Regions from separate parts of the Vibrio rubrogenes genome, predicted to be linked through region 3. Evidence: predicted binding sites of a transcription regulator. Region 3 holds the regulator's gene; each other region holds the start of a gene.
What was found. The regulator CRP, encoded in region 3, controls carbon source genes, mostly activating them, when cyclic AMP is high. The targets are predictions, from matches to a motif close to TGTGANNNNNNTCACA.

Region 1 (5,614 bases), on a different contig from region 3:
ATTTTACCCAACGGGTCAACTCAGATATCGTCAATAAGATCGTCAATCTTGCGTCACGCAATGCAGGTTTTATCAACAAACGTTTTGCGGGGCAACTAGCAGCAACATGTGTCGACCCAGAGCTGTATCAGACGTTTATAGCTGCGGCTGAACATATCGGTGAACTTTATGAGAACCGAGAGTTTGGCCGGGCGATCCGGGAGATCACCGCACTGGCGGATAAAGCCAACCAATATGTTGATGAAAAAGCACCGTGGGTGATTGCCAAGCAGGAAGGTAAAGAACAGGAACTTCAAGCGATCTGTTCTATGGGTCTGAACCTGTTCCGTGTTCTGATGACTTACCTCAAACCGGTGATGCCAGCACTGGCAGCCCGGAGTGAAGCGTTCCTCAATCAAGAGCTAAGCTGGGATAACATCCAGCAACCTTTGGTTGATCATGAGATTGCCACCTTCAAAGCCCTCTTCAGCCGAATCGATCCAAAACAGGTTGAAGCAATGATCGAGGCCTCGAAAGAAGCAGTTGCAGCCGAGAGAGCGATTATTCAAGCGGACGCTCAGGAAGAGACGGAACTCAGCAAAGACCCAATCGCCCCGGAAATCGAATTTGATGATTTTGCCAAAGTTGATTTACGGATTGCCAAGATCTTATCTTGTGAAGCGGTGCCCAAAGCAGATAAGCTGCTTAAATTCCAGTTAGATATCGGTGGCGAAGTTCGTCAGGTCTTTTCCGGTATCAAAGCCGCTTATCAGCCTGAAGAGCTCGTCGGTAAATATACGGTCATGGTTGCCAACCTGAAGCCGCGGAAAATGAAGTTTGGTATGTCTGAAGGCATGATTCTCGCTGCAGGACCGGGTGGAAAAGATCTCTGGATCCTCGAACCGCATGAAGGTGCCCGGCCGGGTATGCGAGTCATGTAAAATTGATATATTTATCAATCTATTAGAGGCCTTACCAGATACCGTTAAGGCCTTTTTTATCGATACGCATCCACACACTGAGCCGTATCGCCCCAAGATCATCATTTGCGCACAATAACGGTGCGATACAATTGTAAATGAAAGGTTAAGATAATGATTTTAAAAATAAAATAATCTGGCACTAATTCTGCTTCTTTTTGACCATAAGGATACAAAGGTGTCTTGACCTTTGTGGGTTGGGCTTGTTTACTTCTGATTGTATTGGCTGATGTCTCTAGTACATACAACGCTATTCTGCACAAGAACCAACAACTGCAAAAATCAAGGTATCTCTACACAGACAAGGAGTTGGTTATGTTCGTCATTATTTCGATGCTGGTTTCCGTCGGCATACTCGGATTCATGTTTTATCTTGCCAAACAACGTGAGTCTACTTTGCAACGTAAGTATGAGCTGCTTGTTGATTTACGTCAGGTTTTGCATCTGTGCCGCCAACACCGGAGTGCGACACACCATGTGCTGATGTTTGGTGAGCACAGAGATATTGAAATTGAGCATCTTGCCGAGTTGCTGAATGAGAAAACCACTCACCTCATTTCCATTGCTCATTTTGATAACAAGCCCATGTATCGAGTGCTTCAGCTCAAACTGAAAGCACTGATGCAGGACTGGTCCGAACGAACGATTTCTCGCAATCAAATGATTCACGGCAAAGCAATCCGCCACTGTATGTTTCTCATGGATGAAGTCATGCTGGCTTGGTTAGTTGAAGTCAATCGGGAAGATTTGAGTGATGAATATCATATGAATTGGCAACAAGTCATTGATGCGATGGACGCTTTGACACAATTCCGAATCTGCATTGAAGAGATGAATACACCCGAAGGACAAACACGTTTACAACATTGTGCTGAAATACTGGCGAGAAAAGTGAACCAGTTGACAATGGTGAGCCCTTTATCGATCTCATCCCCGACATGTACCAAAGCTCTGGCGATTTTATCCGATGTGAGTAAGCATCCTGACTACAATATCGGTGCCGAAGCCATGTATCAGATGACCGCTGATATTTCGCTGAGTATTGCTCATGTGTATGATCATATGTTGGGAGAGCTCATTGAGACACTGTATCTGCCGCTCCCAAAGTTACTCACCGCCTAGACTAATAAAAGGCGTCATATGCCATCGCATATGACGCCCCGAAAAGTTTAGGTGTGTGGCTCAAGTAAGCAAGAGTGCTGCGGCTTTTACGACCACTCGTATCGATTTTGCTTCTACTTCTTTCACGACAGCATGATCAGGAATTTCTTTGAGAGTCCGGTTGATAATCACACCACCCACACAGCCAGCTTGCAAGCCAGCACTGGCACACATGGTGAACAACGTCGCAGATTCCATCTCAAAATTCAGAACCCCCATTCCTTGCCATTCTTCAACCGAGCCCTGGAAACGACGTGTGACACGACCCGAATAAGTATCATAACGCTCTTGCCCCGGATAGAACGTATCACTGGAAGCGGTAATCCCCGTATGAACCGGAACACCTTCGTCATCAGCAGCTTGTTTTAATGCTGTCATCGCGGCAAAATCTGACACCGCCGGAAATTCCATCGGTGCAAAATGCAAGCTTGCCCCGTCTAACCGGACAGCCGCAGTCGTCACGATGATATCCCCGATCTGAATATTAGGCTGAATTGCCCCGGTGGTTCCAACACGTAAGAAACTGCGAACCCCTAACTGTGCCAACTCTTCTACCGCAATTGAAGTGGATGGTCCACCGATGCCCGTTGAACAAACAATGACAGGTTTACCCTCAACTTTTGCCCGATACAGCGTAAATTCACGATGACTCGCCAGAAATTCCGGGGAGTCCATCTGGTCAGCAATTTTCTTAACTCGTTCAGGATCACCGGGCAATATTGCCAGTGTCGCACCATTCAGATCTTCTTGCGTGACTCCGAGATGAAAAACTTTATCTGACATTATTGTCTCCTTCATTGTAATCTTGGTTGAAATACTCAAACTTCAGTATCATGAAATGCTAACTGCACTTTAACCAAGATTTAGCTCACAAATGCCAATATAGATCACACATAATGAATCCACATAACATCATATTTCATCAATATGTGACATAAATCCTAAATGGGTACAAAAAAAGCCTGCGAAATAACATTTCGAGGCTTGTTGAACTCATTCGATAGGCAGAATTTATACCTGACGTTTAAAGCAACTGTGCAGATTTTTATTAATCGCTTTCAGTACAGCCCGCCGATTAATTACACCGACTAACCGGCCATCTTCAACCACTGGATAAGTTGATCGACCATCACGCATATAACCTGCTAATTCAATAATCGGTAAATCCGGACTGATGGTATCAACCACTTGTGTCATGCAGTCGCCCACCATATGAGAGTCCTGACAGAAATAACTGACCTTCACCAATTTATCGAGTAGATCCTGCTCCGATAAAAAGCCAATCACTCTGCCATGATCATCGATCACCGGACCACTAAAAAAATCATTAAACTCAATGACTCTTTCCAATGCAGCAGATAATGACATATCAGCTTTAAAGGTAATCGAATGCTGTGTCATATAATGTCTAACTTTGAGTGATTCCATCGTTCTCTCCTTCAAGCCTTTCATCTGGGCCTTTAAGGTAAGTGTTGACTAATTTCAGATAATTGCTAAATAGAATCACTCAATTTCATTCATCATTGTTAACAGAGAAACAAAAAATATTTAGAAAAAGATAAAATGAATTGAACTTGGGGTTAAATCACAATAATTATTGGAAATTATTGCCATTTTTCGGCAGCCGCACGATCTGACTCTCGGCTGTCTAACCAGCGTTCTCCACTATTAGTTGTTTCTTTCTTCCAGAAGGGTGCCTGAGTTTTCAGCTTATCCATAATAAAGGCACAGGCAGCAAATGCTGCATCGCGATGGTGACTACTCACACCGACAAAAACAATTTGCGCACCAATCGCCAGATCACCGATCCGATGAATCACCCGGACCGCAAGCAAAGGCCAGCGTTGTAACGCTTGCTCACAAATCGTATTCAGCGCTTTTTCTGTCATTCCCGGATAGTGCTCGAGGTGTAATCCGGTGACCTGACTCCCCAGATTCATATCCCGAACTTTTCCGACAAATGTTACAACGGCACCGGCATCTTCTCCCTGAGACAACGCCTGATATTCATCTTCAACACAGAAGTCATCTTGTTGAACAGCAACTGAGTATCCCATATCAACCTCCGGTTACCGGTGGAAAAAATGCAACTTCATCACCATCGTGAAGCACAGTATCCAGAGGAACGATAGTTTGATTGACTGCTGCCAGCAAGCGCTCAGAATCCATTGCCAAAGCCCATTTTCCCGAGCGCTTGGCCAAATCGCCCCGCAACTCATCAAGGGTTGCAAACGTACACGGTAATTCAAGATCCGCCTGCCCGACGAGCTCCCGAGTCTGGGCAAAAAATAACACCTTAATCATGATTCCACCTTAAAATGCCCTGATTTTCCTCCGGACTTTTCCAGTAATCGCACCGGGCCAATCACCATATCCTTCTGAACAGCCTTGCACATATCGTAAACCGTCAACGCCGCCACAGATGCGGCGGTCAAAGCTTCCATTTCAACCCCGGTTTTCCCCCTCAACCGACACAAAGATTCGATTCTGACACACGATTCAGTCTCGATTGCTGTCAACCGAACTTCCACTTTCGATAACAACAGTGGATGGCAAAGCGGGATCAGTTCCCAAGTTCTTTTCGCGGCTTGAATCCCAGCAATGCGGGCTGTTGCAAAGACATCGCCTTTATGATGCTGACCGGAAAGTATCAATTGCAATGTTTCTTCCGCCATGTAAACCAACGCTTCGGCCCGAGCTTCCCGAACTGAATCGGCTTTGTCGGAAACATCCACCATATTGGCTTCACCAGCGGCATTAATATGGGTGAGTTGACTCATGTTTGACTCCAATGCGGTTTATAAATGGGGCATAAAATTGCATGGTCGGTGTGATGCATCCAACTGCTGACAAATAATCTTTGTCCAGGCAGTCTTACAGGCACCGGTTGACCCCGGCATGGCAAAAATGACCGTATGGTTGGCAAAACCGGCAATCGCCCGCGACTGAATTGTCGAGGTGCCAATTTCTTCATAAGAGACCATGCGGAATAACTCACCAAATCCTTCGACTTGCTTATCAAATAGTGGTATCAATGCCTCCGGCGTACTGTCTCGTGAAGTAAAGCCTGTCCCACCGGTGATCAAAACAACCTGAACATCTTCATCTGCAATCCACTGTGAAACAATCGCCCGAATTTTATAGCGATCATCAATCACAATCTGTTTATCGACGAGCTGATGGCCAACTTGCTGAAGTTGTTCGGCCAGATAACCACCGGATGTATCATTTTCTTCCGTTCTGGTATCAGAAACGGTTAAGACCGCAATCTTGGCTGGTCTAAATTCGGTTTGTGCATGTCCCATAGAGATTTACCTATTTTGATCATTGATATTGATAATATCGACATGGTTGGTCCTGGATGCGCCATATGAGCCGTTTTCGTCCCCCGTTGGTCGCATCGTTGAAACAGACGTTCGTTGTCAGCATTCTTCCTCTCCGGCCAATCCGTTCAATGCGTTTGGCTGGTGATAAAGACCGGCTAACCGCCAATC
Region 2 (5,614 bases), on a different contig from region 3:
GCCTGACCGATATGCTGATGGTTCATTACCAGACATATGCCTTGACCCTTGAGTTTTTAAAACGTCCTCCAGATGATGTGTTCGTGATTCAGATTGCCCCGGAGCAGCCACTCCGTTCCAACACGTTGCTGAGCAGAAAAAGCGATTTATTATGGGATTATGAGCAAGGGCTACAAGCGGGTTATAACTTTATTCGTAGTTGGGAGGACGCCCGGGCTTTGAGCGGCCAACCGCTGAAAGCCTCAAAATCAGGGCTGCTGGAATCATAGCAGCCCAGTGGGCGTTTTTTCTAAAACTCAATTTTCTAAAACTCAATTGTATTTAACTAAAAAACGGGGAGAACTCGCATACAGTTTGTTGTCCCTTCGACACCCATCACGTCACCCTGAGTGATAATCACAATATCGCCAAATGCCAGCTGCTTTTTCTCTTTGAGAACTGAAAGAGCTTCGAGTGCGATCTCATAGGCTGATTCCTGATGACTCTCAAAATACCAAGGAATCACCCCGCGATACAACGCACAGCGGTTTAACGCTTTTTCATTATTCGACAGGGCAAAGATGGGTAGTTCTGAGTTGAGACGTGAAGTCATTAACGCTGTTCTGCCTGACTCGGTCATGGTCACAATTGCTTGAATACCATCCATATGGTTTGCTGCATAAATTGTCGACATGGCGACGGTCTCTTCTGCCGTGACAAATGTGCTCTCCAGCCGATAACTCTGAGTTTTCACTTCCATCACACTTTCTGCGCCAATGCAGACTTCGGCCATCGCTTTTACCGTTTCGACAGGATATCTCCCTGCTGCCGTTTCTCCGGATAACATCACTGCATCAGTACCATCGATGACTGCGTTGGCGACATCCATCACTTCCGCCCGGGTTGGCATCGGGTTTTCAATCATCGACTCCATCATTTGGGTCGCCGTAATCACAACGCGATTCAGTGCCTTTGCCCGGTAAATCAATTTCTTCTGTACACCGACTAATGCCGGATCTCCGATTTCGACCCCTAAATCGCCACGGGCGACCATGATGACGTCAGATGCCATAATGATGTCATCAATATTGGCTTGGTTTGAGACTGTTTCTGCACGCTCAACTTTGGCGACGATCTTAGCTTCTAGTCCTGCATCCCGGGCCAGACGTCGTGCATATTGTATATCTTCACCATTTCTGGGAAACGAAACGGCGAGGTATTCCACGTCAAGTTCTGCCGCCAGCAGAATATCCTGCTTATCTTTTTCGGTGAGTGCCTGAGCAGAAAGACCGCCGCCCTGACGGTTGATCCCTTTGTTATTGGATAGAGGCCCACCGACCGTGACGGTTGTATGGATTTTTTGTCCTTCAACCATAATGACTTGCAGCTGAACCCGTCCGTCATCCAGCAGCAGAATATCGTTTCGTTGAACATCATTGGGGAGATTTTTGTAATCAATTCCGACAGCTTCTTGATGGCCGGTTCCGGGGGGCATCTCCGCATCCAGTGTAAATCGATCACCGACATTCAGCGTGATCTTGCCATGAGTAAAAGTAGATACACGAATCTTCGGTCCTTGAAGATCCCCCAGTATCGCCACGTTGTGTCCAAGTCTGGCTGCAATTTCACGGACTTTTCTGGCCCGAAGGCGATGATCGTCCGCTGTTCCGTGCGAAAAATTCAGGCGGACCACATTAGCCCCCGCTCTGATCAGCGCTTCAAGATTATTATCGCGATCAGTTGCGGGGCCGAGGGTTGTTACAATTTTAGTTCTTCGTTGTATTTTTCTTGGCATGATTTACTCCTGACTGAAAATCATAGAGTGAGCAGTGTAAGTATACTTGAGAACGCTCAAAGCGCTGGGTGAATGGTTAAAAATTTAACATTTTTGTAAAAAAAGTATCGTGAGTTCAGCCTGCTTCGGATGAGTGAACATTTGACTCCCAACACAAACTTGACTGATCGTGCGTGATGCCTGTCACGCTCACATATCAAATTGCTTCACAATTACTTTGCAAAGTAAAAAAATTAGCAGGTTGTTGATTTCTGGAGCACATCATGTATACGGCTCAGCCCGGCCATATTGATCACATCAAGCAAATTAATGCTGGTCGTGTTTACAAACTGATTGATCAAAAAGGTCCTATTTCACGTATTGATCTGTCTAAAGAGAGTGAACTTGCTCCGGCAAGTATCACCAAGATCACGCGTGAGCTCATCGATGCTCATCTTGTCCATGAAACAACCGTTCAAGAAGCTATTAGCCGCGGCCGTCCTGCGGTCGGTCTTCAAACCAGAAATGAGGGGTGGCAATTCCTTTCGATTCGTTTGGGACGGGGATATCTGACGATTGCACTCCATGAATTAAGTGGTGATGTGCTGATCGATACGAAAATCGATATTCATGAAGTTGACCAGGATGACTTACTGGCCCGGTTGTTCCACGAGATTGAAGAATTCTTTCTGACCTACACCCAGCAACTTGAGCGAGTGACCGCGATTGCCGTGACACTACCGGGCTTGGTCGATGCAGACAATGGGGTTGTCCTGCAAATGCCCCATTACAATGTCGATAATCTTGCGTTAGGGGCTGAGATCTATCAGGTAACAGGGTTACCGGTTTTTATTGCCAACGATACCCGGGCTTGGGCACTGGCCGAAAAGCTATTCGGTCACTCTCAGGATGATGACAACTCGGTCTTAATTTCTATTCACAATGGTTTGAATGCGGGTGTGATTGTCAATGGGCGTGTATTACAGGGCAAACATGGCAACATCGGTGATCTGGGGCACATTCAGATTGATCCTCTGGGTCTGCCTTGTCATTGTGGCAATCGTGGTTGTCTGGAAACAGTGACGAGTTCGAAGGCTTTGCGGGAGCAAGCTATGTCAAGAATTGCCAATGGTGAGCAATCATCGTTGAGTCGTCTGACGGAAATATCAATTGAGGATATTTGTATCGCAGCGGCCCAAGGAGATCCATTATCGTGTGATATTATGGATCGACTGGGCAGACATCTCGGTCAGGCCATTGCGATCGTGATTAATATGTTTAATCCGGAGAAGGTGCTTATTGGTGGGGTGATTAATCAGGCTAAAGCAATTGTTTACCCACCGATGCTCAAATATATCGAGAGCCAATGTAATCCGGCTTACCGGGAGCAGGTCAAAATCGTGGAATCCCGTTTTTATAAACAGTCAACGATGCCCGGAGCCGCACTCATCAAACAAGCTTTATATGATGGTTCATTATTGATGACCATTGTTGATCGTTAAGCCGGGTGACAGGTCAGAGGTAAGATCACCACGAGTTTCCCTACCATTGTCTATTTTCTGATGTATTCTCCTAGCTTTATCGCTTAATATGTTTCACAGTTATATTCAGGCATTTTGACGACTTTCCAGCCCACTCAGGCCTCTCTGTTGTTTGACCTGGGTTTGCATCAGTCCAAACCATTTATGCAGAGACGGAAAAGTGAAAGTTTCGTATCGATAAATACGAAGTACAGGGTGCTGAAGCGGGTATATTACACAGCACCCGAAAGCGTTTAGGTATATACTATTAACAGTTTTTAATTGGTGGAATCTCGTATGTCAGGTGTTTTAAATACGGTTGACCAGCGCACGAATCTCGTCGGAGAGAATCGCCTTGAACTGCTCCTTTTCAGATTGAACAGTCGACAGATTTTTGCGATTAATGTGTTTAAAGTCAAAGAAGTGATCAAAGTTCCGATTTTGACCAAAATGCCCGGAGCACACCCGCATATCACAGGTGTCGCTTCTTTGCGCGGAGAGCCGGTTCCTGTCATCGATTTGAGAAGAGCGATTGGTTTTCCTGCTTCTCAAACTGAGTTGGAAGAACAGAACTTGATCATTACGGAATATAATCGGTCGGTTCAGGGCTTTTTAGTCGGACAAGTGCGCAATATCATCAATACCGCTTGGACAGAGATTCAGCCTCCGCCCCGGACTGCGGGAAGAGCAAATTACTTGACGGCAATCACTCAGGTGAAAGAACAGGATCAGGCGCACATTGTTGAAATCATCGATGTCGAGAAGGTCTTGGCAGAAATCGTTCATTATGATGTTTCAATTTCAGCCGAAGTCTTGGACGAGAATTTAATGCCGGAAATGATGGGGCGCAAAGTATTGATTGTCGATGACTCGGCAACCGCCAGAAATCAGATCAAAGGTACATTATCTCAGCTGGGCTTGGAAATCATCGAGTGCCGGGATGGATTAGAAGCGTATAATTTGCTCCGTAGATGGTGCGATGATGGTAAAAATGTCAGCCAAGAGATCTTATTTATGATCACCGATGCTGAGATGCCAGAAATGGACGGTTATAAACTCACCTATGAAATTCGTAATGATGAGCGGATGAAAGATTTGCACATTACCCTGAACACATCATTGAGCGGTAGTTTTAACGAAGCAATGGTGAAAAAAGTTGGCTGTGACCGTTTTATATCGAAGTTTCAGCCGGATATGTTAGTCCAAGTCGCACAAGACCGGTTACGTGAAGTCTTATCCTGATCATTGGACAATAAAGTGTTGATAAAGAACCGGGTCATCAAGCTGATGACCCGGTTTCGTATCAAACAGATACCTGTGTTGTACAATCGGCAGACCGATTGAATACTGCGTTAGTCTTTTGACTGCGCTGCGATACACTCACCGTGAACTGCCTGACCTTCGGGGGCCATCAGATAAAGGTATAGCGGCATAATATCTTGCGGTGTTTTTAACGTGTTCGGATCTTCTGAAGGGAATGCTTCAGCACGCATCCCTGTTCGTGTACCGCCCGGGTTAATCGCATTGACGCGAATATTGGTCTCACGGAGTTCATCCGCCAGGATCTGCATCATCCCTTCTGTGGCGAATTTGGAGATTGAATAGGTTCCCCACAGAGCGCGTCCCTGATGTCCGACCGTTGAGCTGGTAAAGACAATTCGCGCATCGTCAGACTGACGTAATAGCGGTAATAGCGCCTGAGTCATCATCAGTTGAGCTCGGACGTTGACTTGCATGACAGCGTCATAAGTAGCGAGTTCGATTTGCTCAAGCGGGCAAAGCGTTCCCAGTAAACCGGCGTTATGCAGGACACCGTCCAAACGACCAAATTGATGTTCAATTGTCTGCATCAATTCACGATAATCCTGTTGTGTCGCCTCTTGTAAATCTATCGATATGATGGTCGGCTCCGGTGCTTCGAGTGCCACAATCTCATCATAGGTTTGTTCCAGTTTTTTGACCGTGCGGCCGAGTAAAACGACCGTTGCGCCATGTTGAGCAAAACTGATTGCTGCCTGCTTGCCAATGCCGTCACCGGCACCTGTAACCAGAATCACACGGTTTTTGAGTGTGTTTGGTGCAACAGAATAATTCATCTAGCCTCCTTTTGTTATGCTTTGTTGTTTAAGATGGTTACAATACACCAATTCGTAAAGGAGAGGATGAGAACATTGGATTTTTTATTGGATTATGGCCTGTTTCTGGCCAAGATTGCGACGTTGGTTGTTGCGCTTATCGTCATACTTGTGATTGTCAAATCGGTCAGTGGAAAGAGTCACGGTGCTAAAGGCGAGTTGGAAATTATCGACCTGACAGAAAAATATAAACAGACCACCCATCA
Region 3 (5,614 bases):
GATGGAGCCACTGCAAGGTGAAGGTGGGATTATTTCTCCGACAGCAGAATTTATTCAGGCGGTCAGAGCGCTGTGTGATGAACACAATGCATTATTAATTTTTGATGAAGTTCAGACCGGTAATGGCCGGACTGGTGATTTCTATGCATATCAGGGTATTGGGGTCACACCAGATATTCTCAGTACTGCAAAATCGCTGGGGGGCGGGTTCCCGATCGGTGCGATGTTAACGACGACGGCAATTGCATCTCACTTTAAGGTTGGGGTGCATGGCTCGACGTATGGTGGCAATCCACTTGCCTGTGCGGTTGCTGAAGCGGTGGTCAATATAACCTCTCAACCTCAGGTGCTTGAAGGCGTTAAAGAAAAAGAGCTGCTGTTCCGGGATGGATTAGAACGGATTAATGCCAAATACCCGATATTCAGTGAGATTCGTGGCAAAGGTTTATTGCTCGGTGCGGTACTGACTGAAGCTTGGCACGGAAGAGCGCGTGACATACTACAGGCAGCCGGTAAAGCGGGCGTGCTTGTTTTGGTCGCCGGGCCGAATGTGGTGCGCTTCACGCCGTCACTGGTGATTGAGGATATCGATATTCAGGAAGGCTTGTTACGACTGGAAAAAGCCATTGCATCATTAACTTAGTTTAAATTTTAGCTCAGGTTCGCAACGATCCTGAGCTATGCTTATAGTCAGACTGGTTTCATTTCGAACTCAGGTTTTCAGGGAGAGACATCCATGCTTGTGGTTCGTCCCATTACAATGACTGACTATAATGCGCTCTATCATTGTGCGATAGAATCTGGTTATGGCTTTACATCACTGCCTGTCAATGAGGCGCTGTTATCTCATCGTATTGAACATTCAGAAGCGAGTTTTGCCAAGGCAGATGTTCAGTCACCAACCGATGAGAGTTACCTGATGGTTGGGGTCGATAGCGAAAGCGGTCGGATTGCCGGTACGACAGCAATTGGAGCCTACGTCGGCTGGGATACACCGTCTTATTCTTATCATATCAGTACCATTCTTCATTCTTCCCGTCGCTTGGGCGTCAACAAAATCGTGAAATTATTGACGCTAGGTAATAACTATACCGGTTGTTCTGAGTTGTGTACGCTCTTTCTCTTACCCGAGTTTCGTGCCGGTCTGAATGGTCGTTTGATGTCTAAATGTCGCTTTTTGATGCTGGCGGAACACCGGGAGCGCTTTGCTCAGACCATTATTGCTGAAATGAGAGGCGTCTCTGATGAACAGGGAAACTCTCCGTTCTGGCAATGGTTGCAGGAACATTTTTTCTCCATCGATTTTTCTCTGGCGGATTATTTGACGGGGTCGGGCCATAAAGGGTTCATTGCTGAACTGATGCCCAAATTACCGATCTATATCAATCTGCTCAGCCCTGAAGCCCAAGCTGTGATCGGAAAGGTACATGACAAGACCAGACCTGCTTTAAAATTATTAGAAGAAGAAGGATTCACCTGTCGTAATTATGTCGATATTTTTGATGCAGGCCCGACGGTTGAATGTGATTTACGTCATATTGAGTCGGTCAGGCACTCTGTGTCAGCGACAGTTAAAGTGGCGCAACATCACAGCCAACAAAAAGTCATACTCAGTAATACTTCATTTGAATTTTTCCGGGCGACAATCGCCGAGGTCGATTTTCACCCGGAATCTGAGACTGTGATCGTGACGCCTGAAGTGGCTCAGGCTTTGTTGATTCAGTCTGGTGATCGGGTTCGTTTTCTGGTGATTCGTTAATCTCCGAAAGCCGGAAACAGGAATGCGATGACAGCCCAAGATGATTGATAAAGAAGGAGGCGCTATGACGCCGGACTCATTATTTGCCGCATTGTGGCAAGATTATACAACCAGGCTTTGCCCATCCGCACAGCTGATCCACAAACTTCTTCAGGAAGAGGAACCGCTCAACAATGATCATATTGCGTTGCGGACGTTTAATTTGTCACCAGTCAACCTTGACGTGATAGCCGCACCCTTTGTTCGGCTGGGATATGTGTCGAAAGGGCACTATCAGTTTGAACAAAAAAAGTTAGCTGCGCAGCACTTTGAACACCCGAATCCCAAGTTACCTAAAGTCTTCATCAGTGAGTTGGAAGTTGAACGCTGTTCTGAATCTTTGCAAAAGATCGTGAGAAGTCTGATCTCTCATGTCAGGTCCGACATGGTTGCTGATACTGACTTTCTTTATGGTGGGCGTTTATGGCCGATTTCACTCGAGCAATATTATCTGTTGGCGGAAGAGAGTGAGTATGCCGCTTGGGTTGCGGCACATGGCTACGGTGCGAACCATTTTACGGTGAGTGTCAATCAGTTGGCCCGTTTTAATCAGGTCGCGGATGTGAATGCTTATCTACTCCAACATGGCTTTGTGATCAATTCATCAGGTGGTGAAGTGAAGGGCTCACCGGCGTTATTTCTGGAACAGTCATCGATCATGGCTGATCGGGTTGCGGTTGAATTTGATGAAGCGGAGTTGTTGGTTCCCGGTGGTTTCTATGAATTTGCCAAACGTTATCCGATGGCGAATGGTATTTTATATCCCGGATTTGTCGAAGCTTCGGCTGACAAAATTTTTGAAAGTACCAATGATCAGTGATGTATCATGATCAATCGTCGCAAATAAAAGAGCCATCGCGAGGATGGCTCTTTTGTTGGTTCAAGCAAAAAAATTATCTTGTACCGTAAACAACAATTGTTTTTCCGTGGGCTGAAATAAGGTTCTGCTCTTCGAGCATTTTCAAAATGCGGCCAACGGTTTCACGAGAACAACCGACAATCTGGCCGATCTCCTGGCGGGTAATCTTGATTTGCATTCCGTCCGGGTGCGTCATTGCATCGGGTTGTTTTGCCAGATTTAACAGCGTCTGTGCAATACGACCTGTCACATCCAGAAAAGCCAGATCACCGACTTTCTGGCTAGTGACTTGAAGGCGGCTTGCCATCTGTCCTGCCAGACGCATCAAAATGTCTGGATTGACCTGAATTAACTGACGGAACTTTTTGAAGGAAATTTCTGCAACTTCGCAGGGAGATTTCGCTCTGACCCAAGCTGTTCGTTCTTGACCTTCTTCGAATAAACCAAGTTCACCGATGAAGTCACCCTGATTGAGGTAAGAAAGGATCATTTCTTTCCCTTCTTCGTCCTTGATCAGAACAGCAACAGATCCCTTCACGATGTAATAAAGCGTTTCCGCTTTTTCGCCTGCATGAATCAGCGTACTCTTTGAAGGGTATTTATGTATGTGACAATGTGAAAGAAACCACTCTAATGTTGGATCGGTTTGAGGTTTACCTAGAACCATAATATCTCTCTTCCTCTGCAGGGTAGCTTGCTGCTTTCCATGTTTTCGCGAAGCTTTTGAACTGAACATGTTCAAACTGAACATGTCTCGGAACTAAACACTTAGCATAAAAGCACTTGAGAAAGCCTGCAAGTTGTCTTCTGTTTCGGTATCAAATAGTATCCTTTTTCTTACATAATTTCTTGACTTTAATCGTGTCATGACCGTGATTTAGTACGCAAAAATGTGCGCATCGTCACGGTATAGGAACTAAAAGAGCCCGATTCGTGCCAGTGAATCGTAATTAGCCAATTTTTCCGGTTTCTATCAACTGCTGAAGAATAGGACGGACAATCAACTCCATGGCAAAACTCATTTTCCCACCGGGCACGACAATCGTGTTATGACATGACATAAATGAGCCATCAATCATTGCCAACAGGTAAGGGAAATCGACTTTTTTGATGCCTAGCAAGCGGATGACCACAAAACTTTCATCCAGACTCGGAATCCCTTTTGCACTCAGTGGATTGGATGTATCCACTGTCGGAACCCGCTGAAAGTTAATATGTGTCCGAGAAAATTGGGGCGTAATGTAATTTAAGTAATCATCCATGGAGCGAACGATCGAATCCATCACTGCTTCTCGGGAATGCCCTCTGTCCCGGGTGTCCCGGACATACTTTTGAATCCACTCCAGATTGACGATCGGCACCATGCCAATGAGAAAATCAACATGTTGGGAGACATTGGTTTCGCCATCGACCACCCCCCCATGAAGCCCTTCATAAAAAAGGACATTGGTATCATTGGGGAGATCTTGCCATGGCGTAAATGTTCCCGGCATCTGGTTATAGGGAACTGCTTCATCAAATGTATGCAGATAACGGCGAATTTTTCCCGTTCCGGTGCGGCCATATTCCCGGAAAAACTCTTCCAATGCCGGAAAATCGTTTGCTTGAGGACCGAAATAGCTGATATGGCGTCCTTGCTCTCTGGCCTTACGGATTTCGACATCCATCTCCGGTCTGGTGAAACGGTGAAAACTATCACCTTCAACCCAAGCCGGCTTGATTCGCATCATATTAAACATTTTGCGAAAAGCTTCGGAAGTCGTTGTTGTACCGGCACCCGAAGAGCCGGTTACTGCAATAATGGGATGTTTTGCTGACATGACATACCTTGTCTTATCATTCCTTGTCGTGCACTCAATGAACCGATCTCCCGAAGAAAACCGAGAAATCGATTTCACTATATCATGGAAATTGGTGCTGTCATCGGACAATTCATAAATTAACGATATCTGTTTTGTTGAATATCTACGGACTCGTGAAGTTCGGAATAGACGATCACCGCTTCTCCGGATTGAATCTGTTGTTTGACCTGAGCGACTTTCTCTTCAAGAGAAATTTCTTGCTCGCCGTAGTCGGTTCCTTCTCGGAGGATAAACTCCCTGATCAGATTATCGAGCGTATCCGGTTCGAGCGTTTGCCAAGGAATAATCATAATGATGACCTTCTATACGATCACTCTGGGATGAATGAATAGCGTGTATCTTAACGGATTTTACATGATGTTGCGCAATAATCATGATTTTACACGCAAATATAGATGATGCTTGAGGCGTGACTTTGGAAGAGTAGGAGAACACTCATCAGTTCGGTGAGCGTTCTCGGTAGTCGTTGGTGACGATACTGAGGGGATGGTATTCAATACTTAGGTGATTGTGCCCGATAATAGTGGGGCAGAGCTTCTTCCAACCAGAAGCGTGGTTTGGCAACGGTGCCACTCAGAAAGCCGACATGCCCACCATGTGTCATGAGTTGATAATCGATCATCTGGGGCAGCGGTGCCGTCGGAATAACTGCATCAGTCATAAAGGGATCGTCTTGTGCGTGTACAATGAGTGTCGGCAGACGAATTTGTCCCAGTTTAGAGATTGCCGAACAGCGTTGATAGTAGTCTTGGGCGTTTTCAAATCCATGCAGGGGGGCGGTGATCAAATCATCGAATTCTTGTAATGTTTTCAACTGTCGAATTAAGGACTGTGTGACTGGAATCGTTTGCCGGAGCGTCCCAAATTTACGATAAGCATTTTGCTTGAGTGAGTTGAGGAGGTAAGCCTGATAGATACGTGAGAAGCCGCGATTAATCCGGCTCGAACTGTCACTCAAATCGAAGGGGGCTGAGATAATGGAGGCACTATCGATAAGTGGCAGATCTGCAAACTCTGCCAAATAGTTTGCCAACATATTGCCACCGAGCGAGATACCGGCAGCCATCTTGTAATTGGACGGAAAACGTTGATGGA

Region 1: udp (uridine phosphorylase) is a predicted target of CRP. The motif match lies at 2,978-2,993, and genes of this name have one in related genera.
Region 2: mlc (sugar metabolism global transcriptional regulator Mlc) is a predicted target of CRP. The motif match lies at 1,947-1,962, and genes of this name have one in related genera.

The regions. Positions count from the first base shown of each region.
Region 1 is NZ_JCARSY010000002.1:111,497-117,110, forward strand. Features, by position in the region: gene metG (methionine--tRNA ligase) at 1-920, shown strand, start outside; gene AC55NX_RS02625 (hypothetical protein) at 1,275-2,081, shown strand; gene udp (uridine phosphorylase) at 2,142-2,903, opposite strand; gene AC55NX_RS02635 (CBS domain-containing protein) at 3,132-3,548, opposite strand; gene moaE (molybdopterin synthase catalytic subunit MoaE) at 3,725-4,177, opposite strand; gene moaD (molybdopterin synthase sulfur carrier subunit) at 4,179-4,424, opposite strand; gene moaC (cyclic pyranopterin monophosphate synthase MoaC) at 4,421-4,900, opposite strand; gene moaB (molybdenum cofactor biosynthesis protein B) at 4,919-5,425, opposite strand; gene AC55NX_RS02660 (hypothetical protein) at 5,491-5,614, shown strand, end outside; gene moaA (GTP 3',8-cyclase MoaA) at 5,602-5,614, opposite strand, start outside.
Region 2 is NZ_JCARSY010000020.1:41,046-46,659, forward strand. Features, by position in the region: gene AC55NX_RS14140 (patatin-like phospholipase family protein) at 1-269, shown strand, start outside; gene pyk (pyruvate kinase) at 326-1,774, opposite strand; gene mlc (sugar metabolism global transcriptional regulator Mlc) at 2,038-3,255, shown strand; gene AC55NX_RS14155 (chemotaxis protein CheV) at 3,571-4,515, shown strand; gene AC55NX_RS14160 (YciK family oxidoreductase) at 4,626-5,369, opposite strand; gene sohB (protease SohB) at 5,445-5,614, shown strand, end outside.
Region 3 is NZ_JCARSY010000007.1:119,216-124,829, reverse strand. Features, by position in the region: gene AC55NX_RS07595 (aspartate aminotransferase family protein) at 1-643, shown strand, start outside; gene astA (arginine N-succinyltransferase) at 737-1,759, shown strand; gene AC55NX_RS07585 (DUF1338 domain-containing protein) at 1,824-2,618, shown strand; gene crp (cAMP-activated global transcriptional regulator CRP) at 2,692-3,324, opposite strand; gene AC55NX_RS07575 (phosphoribulokinase) at 3,608-4,477, opposite strand; gene AC55NX_RS07570 (YheU family protein) at 4,597-4,809, opposite strand; gene AC55NX_RS07565 (hydrolase) at 5,013-5,614, opposite strand, start outside.